Regions from separate parts of the Nonomuraea diastatica genome, predicted to be linked through region 3. Evidence: riboswitches for the same ligand, from Rfam matches in the RefSeq annotation. Region 3 holds a riboswitch; each other region holds the start of a gene.
The links. A riboswitch is a leader RNA that binds a small molecule or an ion and turns the genes downstream of it on or off. The one in region 3 is predicted to bind thiamine pyrophosphate.
Positions count from the first base shown of each region.

Region 1: linked by a shared signal. The riboswitch ahead of E1294_RS06795 (purine-cytosine permease family protein) and the one ahead of thiO (glycine oxidase ThiO) in region 3 are both predicted to bind thiamine pyrophosphate.
Region 2: linked by a shared signal. The riboswitch ahead of thiC (phosphomethylpyrimidine synthase ThiC) and the one ahead of thiO (glycine oxidase ThiO) in region 3 are both predicted to bind thiamine pyrophosphate.

Region 1 is NZ_SMKP01000013.1:55,322-63,174, reverse strand. It holds gene E1294_RS06825 (GOLPH3/VPS74 family protein) at 1-513, opposite strand, end outside; gene E1294_RS06820 (TenA family protein) at 538-1,143, shown strand; gene E1294_RS06815 (Fpg/Nei family DNA glycosylase) at 1,190-2,068, shown strand; gene E1294_RS06810 (MFS transporter) at 2,126-3,619, opposite strand; gene E1294_RS06805 (winged helix-turn-helix transcriptional regulator) at 3,695-4,129, shown strand; gene E1294_RS06800 (rhodanese-like domain-containing protein) at 4,204-4,527, shown strand; TPP riboswitch at 4,586-4,700, shown strand; gene E1294_RS06795 (purine-cytosine permease family protein) at 4,691-6,025, shown strand; gene E1294_RS06790 (methylated-DNA--[protein]-cysteine S-methyltransferase) at 5,988-6,563, opposite strand; gene E1294_RS06785 (sensor histidine kinase) at 6,661-7,853, shown strand, end outside.
Region 2 is NZ_SMKP01000133.1:8,308-16,160, forward strand. It holds gene E1294_RS35595 (glycine betaine ABC transporter substrate-binding protein) at 1-830, shown strand, start outside; gene E1294_RS35600 (SDR family oxidoreductase) at 868-1,719, shown strand; gene thiC (phosphomethylpyrimidine synthase ThiC) at 1,716-3,320, opposite strand; TPP riboswitch at 3,313-3,425, opposite strand; gene E1294_RS35610 (class I SAM-dependent methyltransferase) at 3,477-4,088, shown strand; gene E1294_RS35615 (hypothetical protein) at 4,127-4,474, shown strand; gene E1294_RS35620 (universal stress protein) at 4,487-5,320, shown strand; gene E1294_RS35625 (cellulose binding domain-containing protein) at 5,451-6,494, shown strand; gene E1294_RS53225 (YbaK/EbsC family protein) at 6,491-6,661, opposite strand; gene E1294_RS35630 (hypothetical protein) at 6,688-7,653, shown strand.
Region 3 is NZ_SMKP01000057.1:41,361-49,213, reverse strand. It holds gene pknB (Stk1 family PASTA domain-containing Ser/Thr kinase) at 1-636, opposite strand, end outside; gene E1294_RS21005 (thiazole synthase) at 980-1,735, opposite strand; gene thiS (sulfur carrier protein ThiS) at 1,728-1,919, opposite strand; gene thiO (glycine oxidase ThiO) at 1,925-3,061, opposite strand; TPP riboswitch at 3,051-3,167, opposite strand; gene E1294_RS20990 (NAD(P)/FAD-dependent oxidoreductase) at 3,227-4,402, shown strand; gene E1294_RS20985 (Rv2175c family DNA-binding protein) at 4,433-4,807, shown strand; gene thiE (thiamine phosphate synthase) at 4,785-5,423, shown strand; gene E1294_RS20975 (polyprenyl synthetase family protein) at 5,564-6,631, opposite strand; gene metF (methylenetetrahydrofolate reductase [NAD(P)H]) at 6,723-7,643, shown strand.

The sequences.
Region 1 (7,853 bases), on a different contig from region 3:
TCCGGGGAAGGCCTTGCGGTCGAGCTTGGCCGCGTGCGCGATCGCGATCAGCACCGCCGTGCGGGCGTCGGGGGTGGCGCCCGCGAGCACTGCCGACACCCGCTCGCGCACGTCCGCCTCGACGCGGGGGTGCGCCTCCGGCCAGCGGGTGACGGGGAAGATGCCGAGGGCCCTGCCGCGCTCCTCGGCCAGCACGCCCGACTCCGCCAGCCTGGTCAGCAGGCGCTTACGCAGCTTGCCCGACTGGATCCGCTGCACCCACCAGGCGGGTTTCCTGGCCTTGCCATCGGTGGCGATGCGGGTCAGCGTGGCGTCCAGCTCTCCGTCGCCGAGCGGTCTCGGGTCGGTGACCGTCACCTTCTTGTCCGACAGGTCGAGGCGCCCGCCCACGGCCAGCTCGGCGAGGAGCGCGCCGGCGAGCGCGGAGTCGAGCTGCGTGGAGTTGATGAGCGGCGTGCCCTTGTCGTCCCGGTAGGCCAGCAGGAGGAATTCTTCGGCGATCGTCACAGTCATGTTTTCGACACTAACCTCCCTGCCATGAGCATTTCGGAAAGGTTGCACGCCATCGGCCGCCCCTTGCTCCAGGCGCAGCTCGACCATCCCACGGTGGCCGGGATCGGCCGCGGTGACCTGGCGGAACCGGTGTTCAGGTCGTGGCTGGAGCAGGACTATCTATTCCTGCTGGACTATGTGCGGGTGTTCGCGCGGCTGGCCTGGCAGGCGCCCGACACGCATCTGGGCGACCTGGTGGACCTGGCGCACGCGACGTACCACGACGAGCTGAACCTGCACAGGTCGTTGTCGGCGGAGTTCGGGGCCGACCTGGAGGGCGCGGTGAAAGGGCCGGCGTGTGCGGCGTACACGGGGTTCCTGTTAGAGTCGGCGGCGTCGTACGGGGAGGGATTGGCGGCGCTTTATCCGTGTATGTGGGGATATTCGACCCTCGGGCAGATATTGGCGGAGAATCCGCCTACTGAGCCGAGATATCGGGCCTGGGTGGACACGTACGCCGACCCCGGGTTCGCCGCGCTCGCCGTACGCATCGCCCAGATGATCGACGAGGCCGACCCGGAGCCGGTGCGAGCGGAGGCGAAGTTCACCGAGGGCATGGCGCACGAGCTGGCCTTCTGGAGCGTGCCGTAGCATCCACAGGCTGTGGACGGCGTGGCCCGGACCGTACTCTGGTGACATGCCGGAACTTCCCGAAGTGGAGTCTCTCACCCACTTCCTGCGCGAGCGGGCGGTGGGCCGCACGATTCTGGGGGTCGACGTGGTCGGCTTCCAGGCGCTCAAGACGTTCGACCCGCCGGCCACGGCGCTCGGCGGGCTGACCATCACCGGCGTGGCGAGGCACGGCAAGTTCCTCGACCTCGACTGCGACGGCCTGCACCTGGTCATCCACCTGGCCAGGGCGGGATGGCTGCGCTGGCGCGAGGACCTGTCGGGTGCCAAGCCCGTCCGCCCCGGCAAGGGGCCGCTCGCGGTGCGGGTCCGGCTCGCGCCCGACGACGAAGGGTCGGCGCCCGGTTTCGAGCTGACGGAGGCGGGCACCCAGAAGCGGCTCGCCGTCTATGTCACGAGAGATCCGGGCGAGGTCCCCGGCATCGCCGCGCTCGGCCCCGACCCCCTCGACCCGTCCTTCACGGTCGCCGCGCTCAAGCGCATCCTGGGCGGCAACCGCACGCAGATCAAGGGGCTGCTGCGCGACCAGAAGGTCATCGCGGGCATCGGCAACGCCTATTCCGACGAGGTGCTGCACGCGGCCAGGATGTCACCGTTCAAGATCGCCGCCGCGCTCACGGACGCGCAGATCGCCGACCTGCACGAGGCCATCGTCACCACGCTCGGCGAAGCGGTCGAGCGGGCGCACGGGCTGGCCGCGAAGGACCTCAAGGCGGAGAAGAAGTCGGGGCTGCGGGTGCACAACCGCGCGGGGCAGCCGTGCGACGTCTGCGGCGACACGATCCGCGAGGTGTCGTTCGCCGACTCGTCCCTGCAGTATTGCCCCACGTGCCAGACCGGCGGCAAGCCCCTCGCCGACCGGAGGCTGTCTCGTTTGTTGAAATAGCTCCTTCATTACGGCACAGCCGGCGTCACCGCACGCGCCGACGCCGGCCGCCGTCTGTCATGGCCGGTCGTGAAGGCTCACGGGCTGCTCGCCGTGACGAGCGCCTTCTCGGCCGTGTTCCGTGGTTCCTTCCGGCGACCCGGCCGCCCCGCGGGGAGCCCGGGATTTCCCGTGGGGCCGCCTGGTGAGCAGGGCCGTTGCCGCGACGGCGCTCGCCAGGAGCGCGGCCGCCAGCGGGACCGCCAGGGCCGTGCGGAGGGCGGCCATCCCGGCCTCCTGCGTGGTCGCGGAGCCGAGCGCGGCCACGTTGACCGCGGTGACCATCGACACGCCCAGCGCGGCGCCGAACTGGAACGACGAGTTGATCAGCCCGCCGGCCAGCCCCTGTTCGCCGGCCGTGATCCCGTCCGTGGCCGTGATCATGAGGGGGCCGTAGGCGAAGGCGAACATCAGGGCGATCAGCGCCATCGACGGCACCATCGCGGCGTAGGTCCAGTCCAGCCCGGCGCCCAGGAAGAGTGTGTAGGCCAGCAGGCCCGACAGCAGGCCGCCGAGGATGACCTTGGCGTTGCCGTACCGGTTGACCAGCCACGGGGTGAGCGTCGGGGCGATCACCACGTCGGCCGCGGCCACCAGCAGGGCGAGCCCGGTCTGCATGGGTGACCAGCCGCGCAGCTCCTGCAGGTAGAGCGTGACCAGGAACTGGAAGCCGAAGAACGAGGCTGTGAGCAGGGCGGCCGTCACGTTGGCCCGGACCAGCGCGGCCGACCTGAAGATGCCGAGGCGGACCAGGGGGTGCGGGGAGCGGCGCTCGATGGCCACGAACGCCGCCAGCAACCCCAGGGCCGCGGCGAAGACAGCGAGCGTCAGCGGCAGGCCTTCGGAGGGGTGCTCGAGGCGTACCACTCCATAGACCAGCAACATCATCGCGCCCGTCGCGCTCGCCGCGCCCGGGAGGTCGAAACCGCCTGCCGGGCGCTCGCCGGCGGGCCCCTCCTTGATCAGCACGATCGCCGCGAGCAGGACCACCAGCGACATCAGGACCGGGGCGAAGAAGACCCAGCGCCAGCCGAACTCGGTGAGCACCCCGCCGATCACCAGACCGAGCGCGAAGCCGGCGGCGCCGGTGCTCCCGTAGATGATCAGGGCGCGGTTGCGATCGCGGCCCTCGGGGAAGCTCGTGGTGATCAGCGACAGTCCCGCGGGCGTCATGAAGCCGGCGGCCACTCCGGTGACGAACCTCGCCAGCAGCAGCACCCAGCCGTCGTTCGCGACCCCGCCGAGCCCGGAGAAGGTCAGGAACACCCCCAGCCAGAGCAGGAACATGCGCCGCCGGCCCAGCAGGTCGGCCGCCCGGCCGCCGAGCAGCATGAAGCCGCCGTAACCGAGCACGTAGGCGCTCACCACCCCGCTGAGCATGCTCGTGGGCACCCCGAGATCGGCCCGGATGGCGGGGAGGGCGACGTTCAACATGGCGACGTCGATGCCCTCGAGAAAGATGGCCCCGCAAAGAACGATCAGTACGCCCCACGTACGAGCAGAGACAGGCATGACAACCCCCGGTTACGGAAAAGCAGGTCGGTTCCTTGTTGTAACCGTCCATATCATTGGCCATCATGGGGTGGCATGGAAGAAGGCACTTCTGAATCACTCGGTTACTCCGCGGGCACCGTGGACGACGACTACGACGCGCGCCAGTGGGACACCCGTGAGGACTGCGAGGTGCGCCAGATCCTCGATCGCATCGCCGACAAGTGGTCGCTGCTGGTCATCGCCCTGCTCGACTGCCAGACCCTGCGTTTCACCCAGCTCCGCCGCGAGATCGACGGTGTCAGCCAGCGCATGCTGAGCGTCACCCTGCGCCAGCTCGAACGTGACGGCCTGGTCAGCCGCACGGTCCACCCCGTCGTGCCGCCCAGGGTCGACTACGCGCTGACGCCGCTCGGCCGTACGCTGCACGAGACCATCAAGTCCCTGGTCACCTGGACGGAGGCGCACCAGGAGGAGATCGCCCGCGCACGAGCCGCGTACGACGCCCGTGCTCATGGACCCACTTCGTGAGGCGGGCTCAGTCGCCTGATGCCGTCGCTCCTCCTCCAGACGACGGCACTCCCTCGCCGGGAGATGATGGAGTCATGACCGTTCCTGAGATCGAGCCGAGTGCCATCCCCGCAGACGCCTACCTCCTCGACGTCCGTGAGCAGGACGAATGGATGGCGGGCCACGCCCGTGAGGCGGTGCACATCCCGATGACCCAGATCCAGGGCCGCGTCGACGAGGTGCCCAGCGACCGGACGGTCTATGTCGTCTGCCGGGTGGGCGGCCGGTCGCTGCAGGTGGCGGCCTGGCTCAACCAGCTCGGGCACGAAGCGGTCAATGTCGGGGGCGGCATGCAGTCGTGGGAGTCCGCGGGGCGTGCGCTGGTCAGCGAGACGGGGGAACCGCCCTTCGTGGCCTGAGCCGAACGCCCTGCTATGGCGGTTTTGCCGCCTTTGGGGCATCATGGGGGCGCTAACTCCAGATCGTCGCGGGAGCTCGGGGTGCCGGGCTGAGAGGGCAGCTATTCGATCCGCTGCCGACCGCCTGAACCTGTCCGGGTAATGCCGGCGTAGGGAGAGTGCGATGTCGCACGTCGCCGACGAAGTTCCGCTGACCCTCGACGGGCAGCCCCCCAAGACCCTGGGCGTGCTCGATCAGGGCGCGCTCTGGGCCAACCTCGGTGTCAGCCTCCTCGGCTTCTCGGGAGCGCTGCTCCTGCTCAACCCGACCGGCGACGCGCCGCTCAGCCTGTCCGCCGCACTGGTGGCGACGGTGGTCGGTAGCCTGATCGGCACGGCCATGGTGGGTCTGTCCGCCATTCCCGGCACCCGCACGGGCCAGCCCGCCATGGTGCTGCTGCGCGGCCTGTTCGGGGCCAGGATCTCCTACGCGCCCACGGTGCTGAACATCGTGCAGATGCTCGGGTGGGGCGCTTTCGAGTTGTGGGTGATCGCCAAGGCCGCCACCGCGATCTTCGACGGGGTGGCGTACCCCGTGTGGGTGGTCCTGGCGGGCGTGCTGACCACCGCGCTCACGATCTGGCCGCTCGGTGCGATCCGCCTGCTGCGGCGGTACGTCACCGTCGGCGTGATCGTGTCGATGATCTGGTTCACCTGGTTCTTCCTGACCCAGGCGCCCGCGCCCGCCGGCGGGTCGTGGACCGGGTTCGCCCCGGCCGTCGACTACGTGATCGCGCTGTCGGTGTCCTGGGTGCCGCTGGCCGCCGACTTCGCCCGGCACTCCCGCTCCGGGCGCGCGGCGTTCACCGGGATCGTCGGCGGCTACACGGTGGCCCAGGTGGCCTGCCTCGGGCTCGGCGTCTACGCCGTGGCCATCGCCGGCGCCGCCGCCGTGAACGCCGACAACACGGCCGTGTTCACCCCGTTCGTGGCCGCTCCGCTCGGAGCACTGTTCTTCGGCATCCTGGTGCTGCGCGAAACCGATCAGTCGTTCGCGAACGTCTACTCCACCACCATGTCGCTGCAGAACCTGATGCCGCGCGTCGACCGGCGGGTCATCTCCACCGCCATCGGCGTGTTCACGGTCGTGATCGCCCTGGTCGTCGACGTCACCTCGTACGGCGCGTTCCTGGGCGTGATCGGGGCGGTGTTCGTGCCGATGTTCGCGGTGCTGGCCGTCGACTATTTCGGGTTCGGCCGCTCCGACCGCTGGAACACCGACGAGGACGCCCCCTCGCGCTGGTCGATGCTGGTGCCGTGGGCGCTCGGCTTCGCCGCCTACTGGCTGACCACCTCGACGCCCACCATCGCCGCGTGGGACGGGTTCTGGGCGTCGGCCCGCGACGCCATCGGCTTCACCCGGCAACCGTGGATGAACGGCGCACTCGGCGCGGCGGTGGTGGCGGCCCTCGTGACCGCGCTCATCGGCGTGTCGCAGCGGCGCGCTGTTCGACGTTGAGCAGGTGTTGCTTGGCGTTCGCGCCACCCGCGTAGTCGCCGGGGGCGCCGTCCTCGCGCACCACCCGGTGGCAGGGCACGATCACGCAGACGGGGTTGGAGGCCAGCGCGTTGCCGATCGCGCGCAGCGCGCGCGGCCTGCCGATGCTCTGGCCGATCTCCTCCAGCGTCGTGGTCGTGCCGTAGGGGACCGCCATGGTCTTCTGCAACACCGACCGGGCGAACGTGGTGGCCAGCGCCCAGTCGACCGGCGTGGCGAACGCGCGGAGCCGGCCGGAGAAATAGGCGTCCAGCTCTCTGCGCACCGGGTCGAGCCGCCGCGCGTCGGGCCCTATGAACGTGCCGACATGCCTGGTGACCTGTTCGAAGACGTCGTTTTCCGCCTCGAAGCTGCAGGCCGCGATGCCCTTGCCCGTCACGGCCAGCACCAGCCTGCCGACGGCGCCGTCGTAGGTGCCGAACGCGATGTCGGGCGGCGTCTCCCCGCGGTAGGTGCTGGAGGTCACCCGCAACAGGGCATCGAGATCACCGCTCGCCATTCGCCCTCACCCTCCACACCCACCGGGAATCGCCGTGACCGCAGCGTATCGGACGGATCGCCCGACGCACCTACCAAGCCACGTGCACTATGGAGGTGTGGGGGACGAATGGGCCGGTAGTGACGACGAGATCGCACGCGCGGTGCTCGCCGGTTCGCCCAACGCCGTCGTGGCGCTCGACCGTGACCAGAGCGTGCTGGTCTGGAACGAGGCCGCCGAGCGGTTGTTCGGGTGGCCGGCCGAGGACATGCTCGGGCGGCGGGCGCCGATCGTGCCCGGCGAGCTGACCGCCGAGCTCAATGCCGTGCTCGAGCGCGTACGCACGGGCGAGTCGGTGTCGCTGCGCACCAAACGCCTGCGCAAGGACGGCGTCCTCCTCGACCTCCGGGTGGACATCAGCGCCCTGCGCCTGGGCAACGCCGTGGCCGGATACGTCTGCGTGCACCATCCGGCGCGGGCCGACGAACTGGCCAGGCACCGCATGGCGCGCAGGGAACGCCTCGTGCGCAGGCTGACGGACGTCGTCGGCGACATCAACTCCGAGCTGGAGTTGTCGGCCGTGCTCGACCGGATCTCGGCCAGCCTCACGGAGCTCACCGGCGCGGACGCGGGCGGGTTCGTGCTGATCGAGGGCGACCGGCTGCGGCTGGTCAGCACCTACCAGCTGCCGGAGGCGATCAGGGGCACCACCACCGACCTGCGTACGAGCCTCGTGGACAAGCTGTTACGCACCGGCAAGACCGTCATGCTGGAGACGAACGGGCTCGAAGAACTGGTGTGGGCGCGGCTGGACGGCCTGCACACGATCACCCTGGGTCTGGCCGCCGTCGGCGGGCGCCCGTACGGAGCCCTTTACGCGCTTTTCGCCCGGCGCATCCCCGGGCATCTCGAACTGGAACTGCTGGAGCTGCTCGCCGGCCATGCAGGCATCGCCGTGGGCAACGCGGTCGCCTACCAGGAGGCGGTGCGGCAGCGGGCCCATGAGCGGGCCGTCTTCGACGCCAGCGCCGACGGCATCGCCGTGCTCGACGGGGCGGGCCGCGTGGTCCGCTGGAACCCGGCCGCCGCCGCTCTGACCGCGTTCTCGGCTGACGACGTCATCGGCGGGCCCCCGCCGTTCCCGCTGCCCAAGCCGGGGGAGAAGGTCACGTTCCAGTTGGAGACGGGCCGCTGGCTGGACGTGGTGAGCGCGCGGATCGAGGAGACCGGCGAGGTGGTCATCGACTTCCGTGACGTGACCGCGGCCAAGGAGCTCGAGGAGGCCAAGGACCTGTTCCTGGCGACGACCAG
Region 2 (7,853 bases), on a different contig from region 3:
CGGTGCGGGTGACGTCCAAGGAGTTCACCGAGCAGCTCGTGCTCGGCAAGATCGCGGTGCTCGCCCTCACCGCCGCAGGCGCCGACGTGACCGACCAGACGAACGTGCAGGGCAGCGTGAACGCCCGCGCCTCCCTGACCCGCGGCGACGCCGACCTCATGTGGGAGTACACCGGCACCGGCTGGATCACCTACCTCGGCCAGACGAAATCGTTGCCCGACCCACAGGCGCAGTACGTCGCGGTCCGCGACCTGGACCTGCGCGAGAACGGCATCGTCTGGCTGCCGCCCGCACCGCTGAACAACAGCTACGCCATGGGCGTCACCCGGGCCACGTCCCAGAAGTTCGGTGTGAAGACGATCTCGGACATCATGAAGATCCCGGTGAACGAGCGCACGTTCTGCGTCGACCACGAGACCTTCGGCCGCGACGACGGCTTCCTCGGCATGCTCAAGGCGTACGGCATGAATTACGGCAAGGAGGTCCCGAGGGCGAACGTGCTCCGGGTGTCGGTGGGCGTGCTCTACAACTCCGTCGCCAGCGGCCAGTGCGCCGTGGGCATGGTGACCACGACCGACGGCCGGGTCCAGGCACTCGACCTGGTGCTGCTCGAGGACGACAAGAAGTTCTTCCCCAGCTACAACGCCGCGGTGACCATGCGGCGCGAGCTGGCCGACGCCCACCCCGAGATCGCGAAGATCTTCGCACCCATCAGCGCCAAACTGACCGACGACGTCATGCGCGGCCTCAACGCCAAGGTGGACGTGGACGGCAATGTGCCCGCCCTGGTGGCGCGCGACTGGCTGCGGGCCGAGGGTTTCGTCCGGTAAGGCGTTAACCACGCCCTTCCACGGGCAGCCGCTGGGCATGTCGCACACACCACCTGCCCAGAACCAGCCGTACCCGGGCCGTACGGAAGAGATGGCACCTGAGCCGCGCGACGAGATGCGCGACTACGTGGGCCGTGACCTGCTGCACGGCAGGAAGGCGCTGATCACCGGCGGCGACTCCGGCATCGGCCGGGCGGTCGCCGTGGCCTTCGCCAAGGAGGGCGCCGACGTCGCGATCGCGTACCTCAGCGAGCACGAGGACGCCGCGCACACCGGCAAGCTGGTGGAGGCGGCGGGGCGGCGCTGCGTGCTCCTGCCCGGCGACCTGGGCGACCGTGACCACTGCGCCTCCGTCGTCGAGCAGGCCGTGGCGGAGCTGGGCGGCCTGGACGTCCTGGTGAACAACGTGGCCTACCAGGCGCCCGTCGACGGCCTGGAGGAGCTGACCGACGAGCAGTGGGAGCACACGTTCGCGGTCAACATCCACAGCTACTTCCGCGTCACGAAGGCCGCGCTCCCCCACCTGCGCGAGGGGAGCGCGATCATCAACACCTCCTCGATCAACGGCCTGCGCGGCAACAAGACGCTCATCGACTATTCCGCCACCAAGGGCGCCATCAACGCCTTCACCTACTCCATGGCCCAGAACCTGGTCGATCGCGGCATCCGGGTCAACGCCGTGGCGCCGGGCCCGGTCTGGACGCCGCTGATCCCGGCGACCCTGCCGGAGGAGAAGGTGGGGTCGTTCGGCGGGCACGTGCCGATGGGCCGGCCCGCCGACCCGGACGAGATCGCCCCCTCGTACGTGTTCTTCGCCTCCGGCAGGATGGCGTCGTACTACACGGGGGAGGTGCTGGCCCCGGTCGGCGGCGAGACGTTGCCTGGTTAATCCGCCATCGGCAGATAGACCCTGCCGCCGCGCCTGGTGAACTCGGCCGCCTTCTCCGCCATGCCGGCCTCGATCGCCTCCTTCGTGTCCAGCCCGTGCTCGTCGGCGTAGCGCCGCACGTCGTGGCTGATGCGCATGGAGCAGAACTTGGGGCCGCACATCGAGCAGAAGTGGGCGGTCTTGGCCGGCGCGGCGGGCAGGGTCTCGTCGTGGAACGCGCGTGCCGTGTCGGGGTCGAGCGACAGGTCGAACTGGTCCTCCCAGCGGAACTCGAACCGCGCGTCCGACAGCGCGTCGTCCCACGCCTGCGCCCCGGGGTGGCCCTTGGCGAGGTCCGCGGCGTGGGCGGCGATCTTGTACGTGATCACGCCGGTCTTGACGTCGTCCTTGTTCGGCAGGCCGAGGTGCTCCTTGGGGGTGACGTAGCAGAGCATGGCGGTGCCGTACCAGCCGATCATGGCGGCGCCGATGCCCGAGGTGATGTGGTCGTATCCGGGGGCGACGTCCGTGACGAGCGGGCCGAGGGTGTAGAACGGCGCGTCGTCGCAGAGCTCGCGTTGCAGGTCGACGTTCTCCTTGATCTTGTGCATGGGCACGTGCCCCGGGCCCTCGATCATCACCTGAACGTCGTGCCGCCGCGCGATCGTGGTCAGCTCGCCGAGCGTGCGCAGCTCGGCGAACTGAGCCTCGTCGTTGGCGTCCGCGATCGAGCCGGGACGCAGCCCGTCGCCGAGGGAGAACGACACGTCGTAGCGCGCCAGGAGCTCGCACATCTCGTCGAAGTTCTCGTACAGGAAGCTCTCGCGGTGGTGCGCCAGGCACCAGGCGGCCATGATCGAGCCCCCGCGCGAGACGATGCCGGTCTTGCGGCGGGCGGTGAGCGGCACGTACGCCAGCCGCACCCCCGCGTGCACGGTCACGTAGTCGACACCCTGCTCGCACTGCTCGATGAGGGTGTCGCGGTAGACCTCCCACGACAGCGCCTCCGGGCGGCCCTTGACCTTCTCCAGCGCCTGGTAGATGGGCACGGTCCCGACCGGCACCGGCGAGTTGCGGATGATCCACTCGCGGGTCTCGTGGATGTCGGGCCCGGTGGACAGGTCCATGATCGTGTCGGCGCCCCACCGGGTGGCCCAGGTCATCTTCTCGACCTCCTCCTCGATGGAGGAGGTCACGGCGGAGTTGCCGATATTGGCGTTGATCTTCACGAGGAAGTTGCGGCCGATGATCATCGGCTCGGTCTCGGGGTGGTTGACGTTGGCGGGGATGATGGCCCGGCCCGCGGCCACCTCCTGGCGGACGAGCTCGGGGGTGACGCCCTCCCGCACGGCCACGAACTCCATCTCCTTGGTGACCAGCCCCTGCTTGGCGCAGGCCACCTGGGTCACGGGTGCGCCCGCCGCGCGGCGCTCGGCGACCCACGGCTCGCGCAGGCGCGCCAGCCCGCGCCGCACGTCGGTCTCGACGTACGGGTCGGTGTACGGGCCGGAGGTGTCGTAGAGCGTCACCGACGAACCGTCGGAGAGGTGCACCTGGCGCTTGGGGACACGGAGGTCGCCTTCGTAGATCTTGGTGAAGGTGGGGACACGCGCGTCAGTCATCGCGCAAACTCCCTTCGCCGGCATTACCCGGAGCAGGTTCTGGCGGTCGGCGGCTGTCAGCCGTCCTCTCAGCCCGGTCTGCACCGGGCTCCCGCGTTGGACGGCGGTGATCGTACCCACACCTCTGCCAGGACGAAACATGACATCATCCTCAAAATGGAAGATCCCACGTCAAAGACCGCAGCCACCTACGACCACATCGCCCCCGCCTTCGCCGCCGGCAACGAGCATCCCGACGCCGGCCTCCAGCTCTTCCGGCAGCGCTTCGCCGACACCGTGCCCGCCGGCGGAACGGTCGCCGACCTGGGCTGCGGGCCGGGAAGAGACGCGGCCTGGCTGGGCGGGCGCGGGCTGCGGGTCGTCGGCGTGGACCGCTCGGCCGCCATGGCCGGACTGACCGCCGCCCGCGGCGTCCCCGCCGTGCTGGGCGACCTGCGCCGGCCGCCCGTGGCCCCCGGCTCGCTCGCCGGCCTGTGGTCGGTCGCGGCCCTCCTGCACGTGCCCGCCGCCGAGACCGAGGCCACGCTCCGCGCCTGGTGGACGGCCCTACGTACGGGCGGCGTGCTGGGGCTGAGCACCTCGGCGGGCGACTCGGAGGGGTGGGAGGAAGTTCCGAGCGCGGCCGGCCGGCACCGCTGGTTCGTCCACCGCGACCCCGCCGCACTCCTGCACCTCCTCGGCGCGGCCGGATTCGAGACCGTCGAGCACGGCCTGAACACCGCCGGGCGCACGTGGCTGAGCATTCTGGCGATCAAGCGCGAGGTTTGACGGCCGTCTCCAGCGGTACCAACCCCATCAGGGGGACTATGAAAAAGATCGCCGCTGTCGCAGGACTCGTGCTGCTGGCCACGCTCGGCACCCCCGCCGCCCACGGCGACGGGACGGACCAGCACGAGGTGAGCGAGGAGCAATACCAGACGCTGCGCGCCCAGTGCCGCTACGCCGACACGGGCAAGGCGCGTTGCCGCTCGACGGTCAAGGAGCTCTACCGCATCGGCGAAAGGGACGCCAAGCTCGACTGCCGTACGTACGCCGGCGTGACCGTGTGCGGCACGCTCAAGCTCAGCCAGGCCGAGCGCGCGTGCATCCGCGACTCCAGGGAGCACGGCATCTCGTTCCGCCGCGCCGAGGTGGAGTGCTACGCGTTCTCCTGAGGGGCAGACACCATGATCATCGTGGGAGTCGACGGCTCACGGGCCGGACTGGAGGCCGCCGGCTGGGCGGCCACGGAGGCGGCACTGCGCCGTACACCGCTGACCGTGGCCCACGCGGTGCCGCGGTGGGTGTGCGAGGCGCTGTCTCACCGCTACGCCGATGTCGCCCGGTGGATGCGCGACGAAGCGAACTCTGTGCTCGTCGCCGCACGCGACCGGGCGCTCCGCGAACGCCCCGCGATCGTCGTCGAGACCACCCTGCTGCCCGGCGACCCCCGCACGGCGCTGATCAAGGCCGCGGAACAGGCCGAACTGCTGGTCGTCGGCGGCCACGGCATCGGCGGCGTACGCGGGCTGCTGGTCGGATCCGTCGCCCACGGGGTCGCCGCCCACGCCCGTACGAACGTCGTCGTGGTCGGCGAGCGGCCCGCGACGCCGCGCGGCGAGATCGTCGCCGGCACCGACGGCTCACCTCACGGCCTGCGGGCGCTCGACTTCGCCTTCACCGAGGCCGAGCTGCGCGAGGTGCGGCTGCGGGTCGTGCAGGCGTGGGCGTGGCCGCGGCCCGGCGGCTTCGTACCCGCCGATCCCGAGAACGAGCAGCACACCCTGCAGCAGCTGCAGGACCTGCTGGCCGAGCGGCAGGAGCGGCACCCGAACGTGGACGTGGTGCCCGAGGTCGTGCACGGCCACCCCATCGAGGTGCTGAAGGAGGCGGCCGAGGGCGCCGACTTGCTCGTGGTCGGCTCGCGGGGGCACGGGCAGCTCGCCGGCATGCTGCTCGGCTCGATCAGCCAGGCCCTGCTGCACCACTCCCCCTGCCCCCTCGCCGTCGTACGCGCGTGACCCTCGCCGTGGTGCGAGCCTGAAAGTTACATCCGTCGCCGCAGGTCACCCGGGCGGGCGTGCGCACCTGCTTCCCGCCGCGGACCGGCGCTTCTTACCATCGGCGCAGGCGACGACGGGAGAGCAGACGATGCGCAGGATCAGCGCCGTGCTGGCGGCGATGCTGGCCGCGGCCGCCGCGGTGTTATTCGCGACGACCGTGCCCGCCGGCGCGGCCGCGCGCAGGATCATGCCCCTGGGCGACTCGATCACCGGCTCCCCCGGCTGCTGGCGGGCGCTGCTCTGGAACAGACTCCAGAACGCCGGCCACACGGACATCGACTTCGTCGGCACCCTCCCGCCACAGGGCTGCGGCGTCGCCCACGACGGCGACAACGAGGGCCACGGCGGCTTCCTGGCCACCAACGTCGCCGCCCAGAACCAGTTGCCCGGCTGGCTCTCCGCGACCCGGCCCGACGTCGTGCTCATGCACTTCGGCACGAACGACGTGTGGAGCAACATCGCTCCGGCGACGATCCTGGGCGCGTTCACCACGCTGGTGAACCAGATGCGGGCGAGCAACCCCGCCATGAAGATCCTCGTCGCCAAGATCATCCCCATGAACCCGTCCAGCTGCGCCGACTGCGCCCAGCGGGTCGTGGCCTTCAACAACGCCATCCCCGCCTGGGCCGCCGCCACCACCACCCAGCAGTCGCCCATCACGGTCGTCGACCAGTGGACGGGGTTCAGCACGGCCACGGACACCTACGACGGGGTGCACCCCAACGCCGCAGGCGACCAGAAGATGGCCGACACGTGGTATCCGGCTCTGGTGGCCGCCCTGGCCGGCGCCGGCCCTGACCCCGACCCCTCCGACACGCCCACGCCCCAGCCACCGGGCGACTGCACGGCCGCGTACAAGAACGCCGGCCAGTGGCAGGGCGGCTTCCAGGGCGAGGTCACCGTCACGAACACCGGCACAGCACCCATGAACGGGTGGGAGGTGCGGTGGACGTTCGCCGACGGGCAGCGGATCAACCAGATCTGGAACGGCACGCTGAGCACCGGCGGCTCCTCGGTGGTCGTGCGCGACGTCGGCTGGAACGGCACGCTCGCGCCCGGCGCCGCGACCACGTTCGGCTTCCTGGCCTCGTGGAACGGCGCCAACTCCGCGCCCGCCCCCACCTGCTCCTAGTCCTGCTCCGCGGTGATCGCGGCCAGGCGGAGCCCCGCGAGGCGTACGTGGTCGCCCGTGGCCGGGCCCGCCGAGCGGTCGAGGCGCGCGGCGTTGACGGAGATCTCGGGCTGCCGTACAGGAGGCCTGTCCGCAGCTGTCTCCCTCCGCAGGGGGAGGCCCCGCACGCGCGTCGCGCCCTAGTTTGTCGGCCATGAGACCATACGCCCGGCCGGCCCTGCTGACCGCGGGTTTCGCAGGAGCCACCGCGCTGGCGCTGGTGGCACCGGAAAACATCGTCATGCGACTGGTGTTCGGCAAACTCGACGATCCGGCGCTCGTCCGGCAACTTCTGCTCACCGCCCTGGGCGTGCTGCTCGCCCTGGCCACCGTGCGCTATGGCACGCGCCCCCGCGCCCGCGCCCTCTCCCGCGAACGCGGCGCCGTACGGCCCGGACGCTGGGCCAGGGCGGCGACCTGGGCGGCGGCCGGTGTGCCGGTGCTCGGGTTCTCCGTACCGCACCTGCTGTGGGGGCTCGGTGTGCCGTTCGGCGTGGCGGGACCTTCCACGGCCGGGCTCGCGGAACTGCACGGCTCGCCGGTGTACTGGGGGCTGCTCGTCGCAGGGCCGGTGGCCGGAGGCCTGCTCACGCTCGGGCTGATCAGCCGATGGGGGCAGATCGTGCCCAGGTGGGTGCCGTGGGCCGGCGGCCGGCGGGTGCCGACCAGCCTCGCCGTCGTCCCGGCCGTGACGGTCGGGCTGCTCGTCGGCCAGTACGGGGCGATGATGACGAGCTGCCTGGCGTTCGGCATCACCCGCACGTGCGCACCCGGGGGTGGCGCTGAGGTTCTCGACGGCAGCTGGGCGTTCGCCGGGACGTACCCGGTCTTTCTGGCGTGGGGAGTGTGCCTGCTCGGCGCCGCGGTCGGATACATCCACACCCGGCGCTCCTGGTCAGGCGGTGTCGGTGGACGGGGGTTGCCTGCTGAGCGACAAACCGTGCTCGTCGGCGAAGGCCCGCCGGCACAGGCCGTGGCAGAAGCCGTACAAGGTGCCCTGGTGAACGAGGGTAAGGGGAGTGTCGAGATCCACGCTCATGCCGCAGATCGGGTCGATCAGCTTGTCGTCCGCCTGGGCCGGCGCCACACGGTCGGACGCGCCGTCGCGGTACGGGCGTGAGACGAGCTCGGTGAGATTCATGCTGTCCATGACCCTCCCATGGATCCCGATGCCACCCTCGGTGATGCCGTCGACGAGGATCACCGCGTGGGGTTCGCGTCGCACGCGTTCGGGATCGCGGCCGGCGTCCCGCTCGGTGTCGGCCAGGATGTCGGTGATGGTGGTCACCATGTGCTCGCACACGTCCTTGCGCCACGACG
Region 3 (7,853 bases):
GGTCACCAGCTCGAACAGCATGATGCCGGCGGCGTAGACGTCGCTGCGCACGTCGGCGCCGCCCGTGGTGACCTGCTCGGGTGACATGTAGCCGATCGTGCCGATCATCACGCCGGTGCGGGTCTGGTTGGTCGCCTCGATGGCCCTGGCCAGGCCGAAGTCGACGACCTTGACCCGGCCGTCGTCGGTCATGAGGACGTTTTCCGGCTTCACGTCGCGGTGGACCAGGCCCGCCTGGTGGGCCGCGCCGAGCGCGGCCAGCACCGGGATCATGATCTCGAGCGCCTCGCGGGCCGGCAGCCGGCCGCGGTCGCGCAGGATGTCGCGCAACGTCCGGCCGGGCACGTATTCCATCGACAGGTAGACGACGTCGGTGTCGGTGCCCTGGTCGAAAACGTGCACTATGTTGGGGTGGGAGAGACTGGCCACCGACTTGGCCTCGCCGATGAACCTCCGTACGAACGCCGGGTCCTCGGCGAGTGAGCGGTGCATGACCTTCAGCGCGACCGTCCGGTCGAGCCGGATGTCCAGCGCGAGGTAGACGGTCGCCATACCGCCCCGGGCGATCCGGCTCTCGATGCGATAGCGCCCATCGAGGAGCCGCCCGACCAGGGGGTCCGCAGTCGTCGTGTCCACCCCGCTGAGTTTACGGGCGTTTTGCCACTGACAGGGCCCGGCCGCCCGAAACCGATGCGGAGACGTTCTCGTTCGTCCGTCCTTCGTCCGGGAGAAGCGGACATAGCCTCAACGGCGTCACCCCCTTACCGGTCGGCCGCGCGCCCGCGCCCCCGGGTTCCGGCGCCGCGAGCCACGTGAGCCAGGAGACGCAGAGGCGAACCATCCCTCCACCGCAGCGCTCCGGGCGTGTCGTCCCGCGGCCGGCCCGGCTCCCCGGCGGTGGCTCACGTGCGGCGGTCTCGGGCGATGGTGCTCCGGCGACCGCGGGCGCCGTCCGCGCGCGGTCGCCGTGGGTGAGGGCTTACGGGGTTGTCGGGGAGGAGGCTTCGGCGTAGCGGCGGCGGGGGATGCGCCCCGCCTGGCGGGCCAGGCGCCCGGCCGTCACGGCCTCCCTCATGGCCGTGGCCATGAGGTCGGGCCGCTGCGCCCGGGTGACCGCCGTGGCCAGCAGGACGGCGTCGCAGCCCAGCTCCATCGCCAGCGCGGCGTCGCTGGCCGTGCCGATGCCCGCGTCGAGGATGACCGGCACGGACGCGGCCTCCACGATCAGCTCGATGTTGTGCGGGTTGCGGATGCCCAGCCCGGAGCCTATCGGCGCGCCCAGCGGCATGACGGCCGCGCAGCCCGCCTGCTCCAGGCGCCGCGCCAGCGCCGGATCGTCGCCGATGTACGGCAGCACCACGAACCCGTCGGCCACCAGCCGCTCGGCCGCGTCGAACGTCTCGATCGGGTCGGGCAGCAGCGTGCGCTCGTCGGCGATGACCTCCAGCTTGACCCAGGGCGTGCCGAGCGCCTCCCTGGCCAGCCGCGCCGTCAGCACGGCCTCGCCCGCGGTGAAGCAGCCCGCGGTGTTGGGGAGCACCTTGATGTCCCGCCTGCGCAGCACGTCGAGGACGGAGCCGCGGGCGTCCGGGTCGAGCCGCCGCATGGCGACCGTGGTCATCTCGGTGCGGGACGCGGCCAGCGCCTGGTCGAGCACCTCGAGCGAGGGGGCACCGCCGGTGCCCATGATGAGCCGGGATGAGAACTTCTCCCCGGCGACGATCAGATCATCCACCTTGCACCGCCGTCAGAACCTCCACGCGGTCGCTGTCGCTGAGCGCCGTCGTCTCCCAGGCGCTGCGCGTGACCACCTCGTCGTTCACGGCCACGGCCACTCCGGTGGTGGCCGCGGTCAACGTGCTCACGGCCTGCGCCACGGTCGTGCCGTCGATCACCTCGTGCGCGGTCCCATTGATCATCACAATCATGAAATTTCCTGAAACCTTCCTGGCGAGCACAACGCCGCCAGCTCGTCCTCTTCGCCCAGCAGGATGGCCGTCGTCAACGGGGCCAGCAGCACGCCGCCCCGATGGTGCCCGGTGGCCAGCGTGAGCCCGGGCGTGCCGCTCGGGCCGATGACGGGCAGGTTGTCCGGCGTCCCGGGCCGCAGCCCGGCCACCACGTCGGCCACCTCCAGCTCGGTGACGCCCGGCACCAGCTCTCTGGCGTCACGCAGCAGCTCGTAGAGCCCGCCGGCCGTCACCCTGGTGTCGAACCCCATCTCCTCCTGGGTGGCGCCGACGACCAGCTCACCGTCGCCCCTGGGGACCAGGTAGACGGACGAGCCGTGCACGGTGCCGCGTACGCACCGGCCGAGCAGGGGCTGGGCGGAGCTCAACCGAATGATCTGCCCCTTGACCGGCCGCACCGGCACCCCGGCGAGCCCGGCGCTCCACGCCCCGGCCGCCAGGATCACCCGTTCGGCCCGCAGCCGCCGCGGCACGCCGCCATCGGCCAAGGCGGGGGCCGGGACGTCGGGTGGCGCGAGGCGTACCCCCGCGACCTTGCCGTCGTCACGCAGGAGCTCGCTCACGCGCGCCCGCACCAGCGGGACGCGCAGCCGGTCGAGGGCGGCGAGCAGCGCCGCCGTCACGCGGCGCGGATCGACCCAGGCGTCGCCGGGAGCCAGCAGGCCGCCGCGCACGGCGGGGGCCAGCATGGGCTCGAGGCGCCGGCACTCGCGCCCGGTCAGCCGCTCGACCGGCAGCTGCAGCTTCTCCATGAACGCGGCAAGCTCGTCCAGCGCCGCCAGGTCGTCGGCGCCGAACGCGACGTCGAGTGTCCCGTTCGTACGGAAATCGAGTGCGACCGCCCCGGGGAGCCCGGCGTCCTCGGCCAGCTCGGCGGCGAAGGACGGCCAGCGGCGCAGCGCGGCCATCCCCAGCCGCAGCAGCGGCGCCTCGGTGTAGGTCACCTCGCTGACCGGCGCCAGCATCCCCGCGGCCGCGTGGGAGGCACCCGAGGCGGGAGCCGGGTCGGCCACGGTGACCGGCCGGCCGGAGCGGGCCAGCCGCCAGGCGACCGACAGCCCGACGATCCCGCCGCCTACGATCACGTCCACATGCGCTCCCTTCGCCGGCATGACCCGGATCAGGTGTCTTGCGGTCGAAGGCCCGGTCAAGCCTTCCTCTCAGCCCGGTAACGGCCGGACTCCCGCGCGTCTTTCCCTCACCAGCCTACGGCCTCGGTGTCACGCCCGGACACGGCCCCCGTTATGGTCATCAGCGTGAACCACGTCGTCGTCGTCGGAGCAGGACTGGCCGGTCTGCGCACCGTGGAGGCGCTGCGCGCACGGGGCTTCACCGGCCGCGTCACCATGGTCGGCAGGGAACGCCATCACCCCTACGACCGCCCGCCCCTGTCCAAGGCCGTGTTGTCAGGAGAGGCCGACGACAGCTACGTCGGCGCCGACCTGGCCGCGCTCGGCGTCGAGTTCTGGCCCGGCGTCAGCGCCAAGTCGCTGCGCGCGGGGGTCGTGGGGACGACCGAGGGCGAGCTGGGCTACGACGGCCTGGTCATTGCCACCGGAGCCGACCCGATCAGGCTGCCCGGCGACGGCCCCCAGCACGTGCTGCGCACCCTCGACGACGCCCACGAGCTCAGGGCCATGCTCGTCCCCGGCGCCCGCGTCGCGATCATAGGAGCCGGCTGGATCGGCGCCGAGGTCGCCACCGCCGCACGCCGGGCGGGGTGCGCGGTGACGGTGATCGAGGCCGGCCCCGCGCCGCTCGCCACCGCCGTCGGCGCCGAGATCGGCGCGCGCACCGAGCACTGGTACACCGGCATCGACCTGCGGCTCGGCGCCATGGTCGACTCCGTGGACGAGGGTGGCGTGCGCCTGGTGGGCGGCGCGTTCGTCGACGCCCACGTGGTCGTCACCGGCATCGGCGTGCGCCCCGCCGTCGAGTGGCTCGCCGACGCCGACATCGACCTGCACAACGGCGTCGTCACCGACGAGCATTTGCGCGCCTCGCTGCCCGGCGTCGTCGCCGTCGGCGACTGCGCCGCCTGGTGGTCGCGCCGCTGGCGGACCCGGCTCCGCGTCGAACACTGGGACTCCGCGCTCAACGCACCCGAGGTCGCCGCCGCGACGCTGCTCGGCGAGGACGCCGTCTACGATCCCGTGCCCTACTTCTGGTCGGAGCAGTTCGGGCACATGGTGCAGTACGCCGGTCACCACCCCGCCGGCGAACGCCTCCTCTACCGCGGCGACGTCGAGGCGGGTCAGGAGGGAAAATGGTCGGCCGTCTGGCTCACCGCCGAGGACGCCCTCGCCGCGGTGCTCGCCGTCGATCGGCCGCGAGACCTCGTACAGGGCCGCAGAATCATCGCCTCAGGCCAACACCTCGATGCCAAACGCCTGGTAGATCCCGAAGTGTCCCTACGAGATTGTGTTGTTTGAGCAAGCGCGCCATGTGGTAGTTGTGGTTTCGTGACACTTTCTGTTGCACAGATCGACCGGGAGACCGAGCAGCTCGTGGACGAGTGGCTCACTCTCCCCGAAGTGGCCTCACGCCTCGACCTTCCGCTGGGGCGGGCCAAGCAACTCCTCAAGGACCACAAGCTGCTCGGCGTACGCAGGGGCAGCGGCGGGCCTCAGGTGCCCGCGGTGTTCCTCGACGGAAAAGACGTGATGAAGGGCCTGCCCGGCACCCTGACCGTGTTGCAGGACGCCGGCTACGACGACGTCGAGTCGCTGCGCTGGCTCTTCACCCCGGACGAGTCCCTGCCGGGGTCGCCCATCGAGGCGATCCGGGCCGGCCGTCACACAGAGGTCAAGCGGCGTGCCCAAGCCCTCGCTTTCTGAGGCCCGCCTCTATCTCTGCACCGACGGCCGCCGCGACCGCGGCGACCTGGCAGAGTTCCTCGACTCCGTGCTGGCCGGCGGCGTGGACATCATCCAGCTGCGGGAGAAGGGCTTGGAGGCCCGCGAAGAACTCGCGCTCCTCGAGATCTTCCGCGACGCCTGCGACCGGCACGGCAAACTCCTGGCCGTCAACGACCGGGCGGACATCGCCTACGCCGCCCGGCCCGACGTGCTCCACCTGGGGCAGGACGACCTTCCTGTGACGGTCGCGCGAGAGATACTCGGCGACGACATCGTCATCGGACGGTCCACCCACTCCGCTGCCGAGGCGTCCGCCGCGGCCGTGGAGCAGGGCGTCGACTACTTCTGCTGCGGCCCCATCTGGTCCACCCCGACCAAACCCGGCCGCCCGGCGCCCGGACCGCCGCTGCTCAGGCACGCGGCAGCGCTCGGCGCCTCGCGGCCGTGGTTCGGGATAGGCGGCATCGACCTCGCCAATCTCGACGAGGTCATGTCGTACGGTGCCGGCCGGGTGGTCGTCGTACGCGCGATCACCGACGCGGACGATCCGGGGGCGGCGGCGGCCGAGTTCGCCAAACGCCTGTCGGCCCCCTGACCGATCCGTCACGCCGTGCGGAGGCGCCCCCGTCCGGGCGCCTCCCACCGGCCGCGGACCTCGTACGGCGGGTTTGCGCGCGGCAGATCCCGGCGTGATCCGCCCGCGCCCCGCCCGGCACCCCTTGGGTGCGCGCCGCGTCAGGTCTTGCGGGACGTGGCGGCGATGGCGAGCTCGGTCAGGGCGGAGCGGGCCTCGGCCGTCACCGGCGACTTGTCGAGGGCGGACAGCGCCTCGCCCAAATAGTCGCCGATCAGGTCCTCGCACTCCCGCAACGCCCCGGTGCCGGCGATGATCTCCCGCAGCGTCGCCACCCCGGACTCGTCCAGGTCGGGGTCGCCGAGCAGCCGCCGGACGGTCTGCGCGTCCCCGGGGGACGCGGCCGCCAGCGTGCGGGCCACGAGCATCGTCCGCTTGCCCTCGCGCAGGTCGTCGCCCGCGGGCTTGCCCGTCTGCGCCGGGTCGCCGAACACGCCGAGGATGTCGTCCCTGAGCTGGAAGGCGATGCCCACGCGGGTGCCGTAGCCGGTGCACAGGTCGTCCATCCACGGCGCGCGCTTCTCGCCGGCGAGCACCAGCCCGAGCCTGAGCGGCTGCTCCACCGAGTATTTGCCGCTCTTGTACAGTGCCACCCGCAGCGCCGACTCGAACGTGTTCTCCCCGTTGGCCTGCTCCAGCAGGTCGAGGTACTGGCCGCACATCAGCTCGGTGCGCATGTGGTCGTGCACCGGCTGGGCCGCCTCCAGGGACGCGGGCGGGAGGCCGCTGGTGCGCCACATCTCTCCCGACCATATGAGCAGCAGGTTGCCGAGCAGGATCGCCGCCCCCTCGCCGAACTGCTGCGCCGACCCCTGCCAGCGGGACTGCTCGTGCATGGACTCGAAGCGGCGGTGCGCGGCCGGCATCCCCCTGCGCAGGTCGCTCTTGTCCATCACGTCGTCGTGGACGAGCGCGCTGGCCTGCAGCAGCTCCAGCGAGGCGGCGGCGGTGAAGATCTCGGGGACGTCGGTGCCGCCCGCGCCGCGCCAGCCCCAGTAGCAGAACGCCGGGCGCAGCCGCTTGCCTCCGGACAGCAACGCGTCGGCGGCCGCGCGCAACGGGGCGAAGGCGGCATCGCCCCCGGCCGGCAGCCTCCGTTCGACGAACTCTCCGAGGGAGCGCTCCACCTGCGGGCGCAGGACGTCCATGCGGGCGGCGTCAGTGGTCATGACACTGAGACTAATGGCCGGGCGCGGGCGTCCGGATCTCCAGGTGCCTCTCGGGCTGCCGGTCCCGCGGCGTCACTGTAGCCTGGTGCCCATGGCGCTTGGTCGACCTTCCCTCTTCCCCGAACGTGTTCCCACCGTCCGCGACATGCTCGCCGGCGGCGGGCGGTCGTTCTCCTTCGAGTTCTTCCCGCCGAAGACCGACGAGGGCGAGCGGTTGTTGTGGCGGGCGATCAGGGAGCTCGAGTCGTTGCGGCCGACGTTCGTGTCGGTGACCTACGGCGCAGGCGGCTCCACCCGCGACCGCACGGTCGACATCGTGGAGCGCATCGCCCACGACACCACGCTCACACCCGTGGCGCACTTCACGGCGGTCAACCACTCCGTCCGCGAGCTGCGCCACCTCGTGGGGCGCTTCGCCGACGCCGGGGTGCGCAACATCCTGGCCGTGCGGGGCGATCCCCCCGGCGACCCGACGGCCGAGTGGGTGCCGCACCCCGAGGGCGTGCTCTACGCCGAAGACCTGGTGCGGCTGATCAGGCAGGCGGGCGACTTCTGCGTGGGCGTGGCCGCCTTCCCCTACAAGCACCCGCGCTCGCCGTCCATCGAGTCCGACACCGATTACTTCGTCCGCAAGTGCCGGGCGGGTGCCGACTACGCGATCACGCAGATGTTCTTCGAGGCCGACGACTATCTGCGGCTGCGCGATCGGGTGGCGGCCCAGGGGTGCGACACGCCGATCATCCCGTGCATCATGCCGGTGACGCAGATGAGCACGATCGCGCGCTCGGAGCAGTTGTCCGGGGCGCCGTTCCCGCCCCGGCTGGCGGCGCGCTTCGAGGCGGTCAAGGACGATCCCGCCGCGGTGCGGCGGCTGGGCATCGAGCACGGGGCCGAGCTGTGCCAGCGGCTGCTCGACGAGGGCGCGCCGGGGATCCACTTCATCACGTTCAACCGCTCCAGTGCCACGCGCGAGGTGTTCCAGAGGTTGTCCGGGGTGCGGCTGTCCATCTGACGCGGCTTCTCCGCCCGGCGCGGCCTTCATCGCCGATACGGCACGGCCGGCGGCACACCACCCGCCGACCGGGGCCGCCGACCGGGCCCGGCGGCTTCCGGGGAGACGCCCGCCGACCCGCGCGGGGGGCCGCTGGCACGGCGCCAGGCGGGCAGCCGCCACTGCGCGAGGTGGGCCGGACACGTGGTCGGAGCCGTGGGCCGGTCGCGA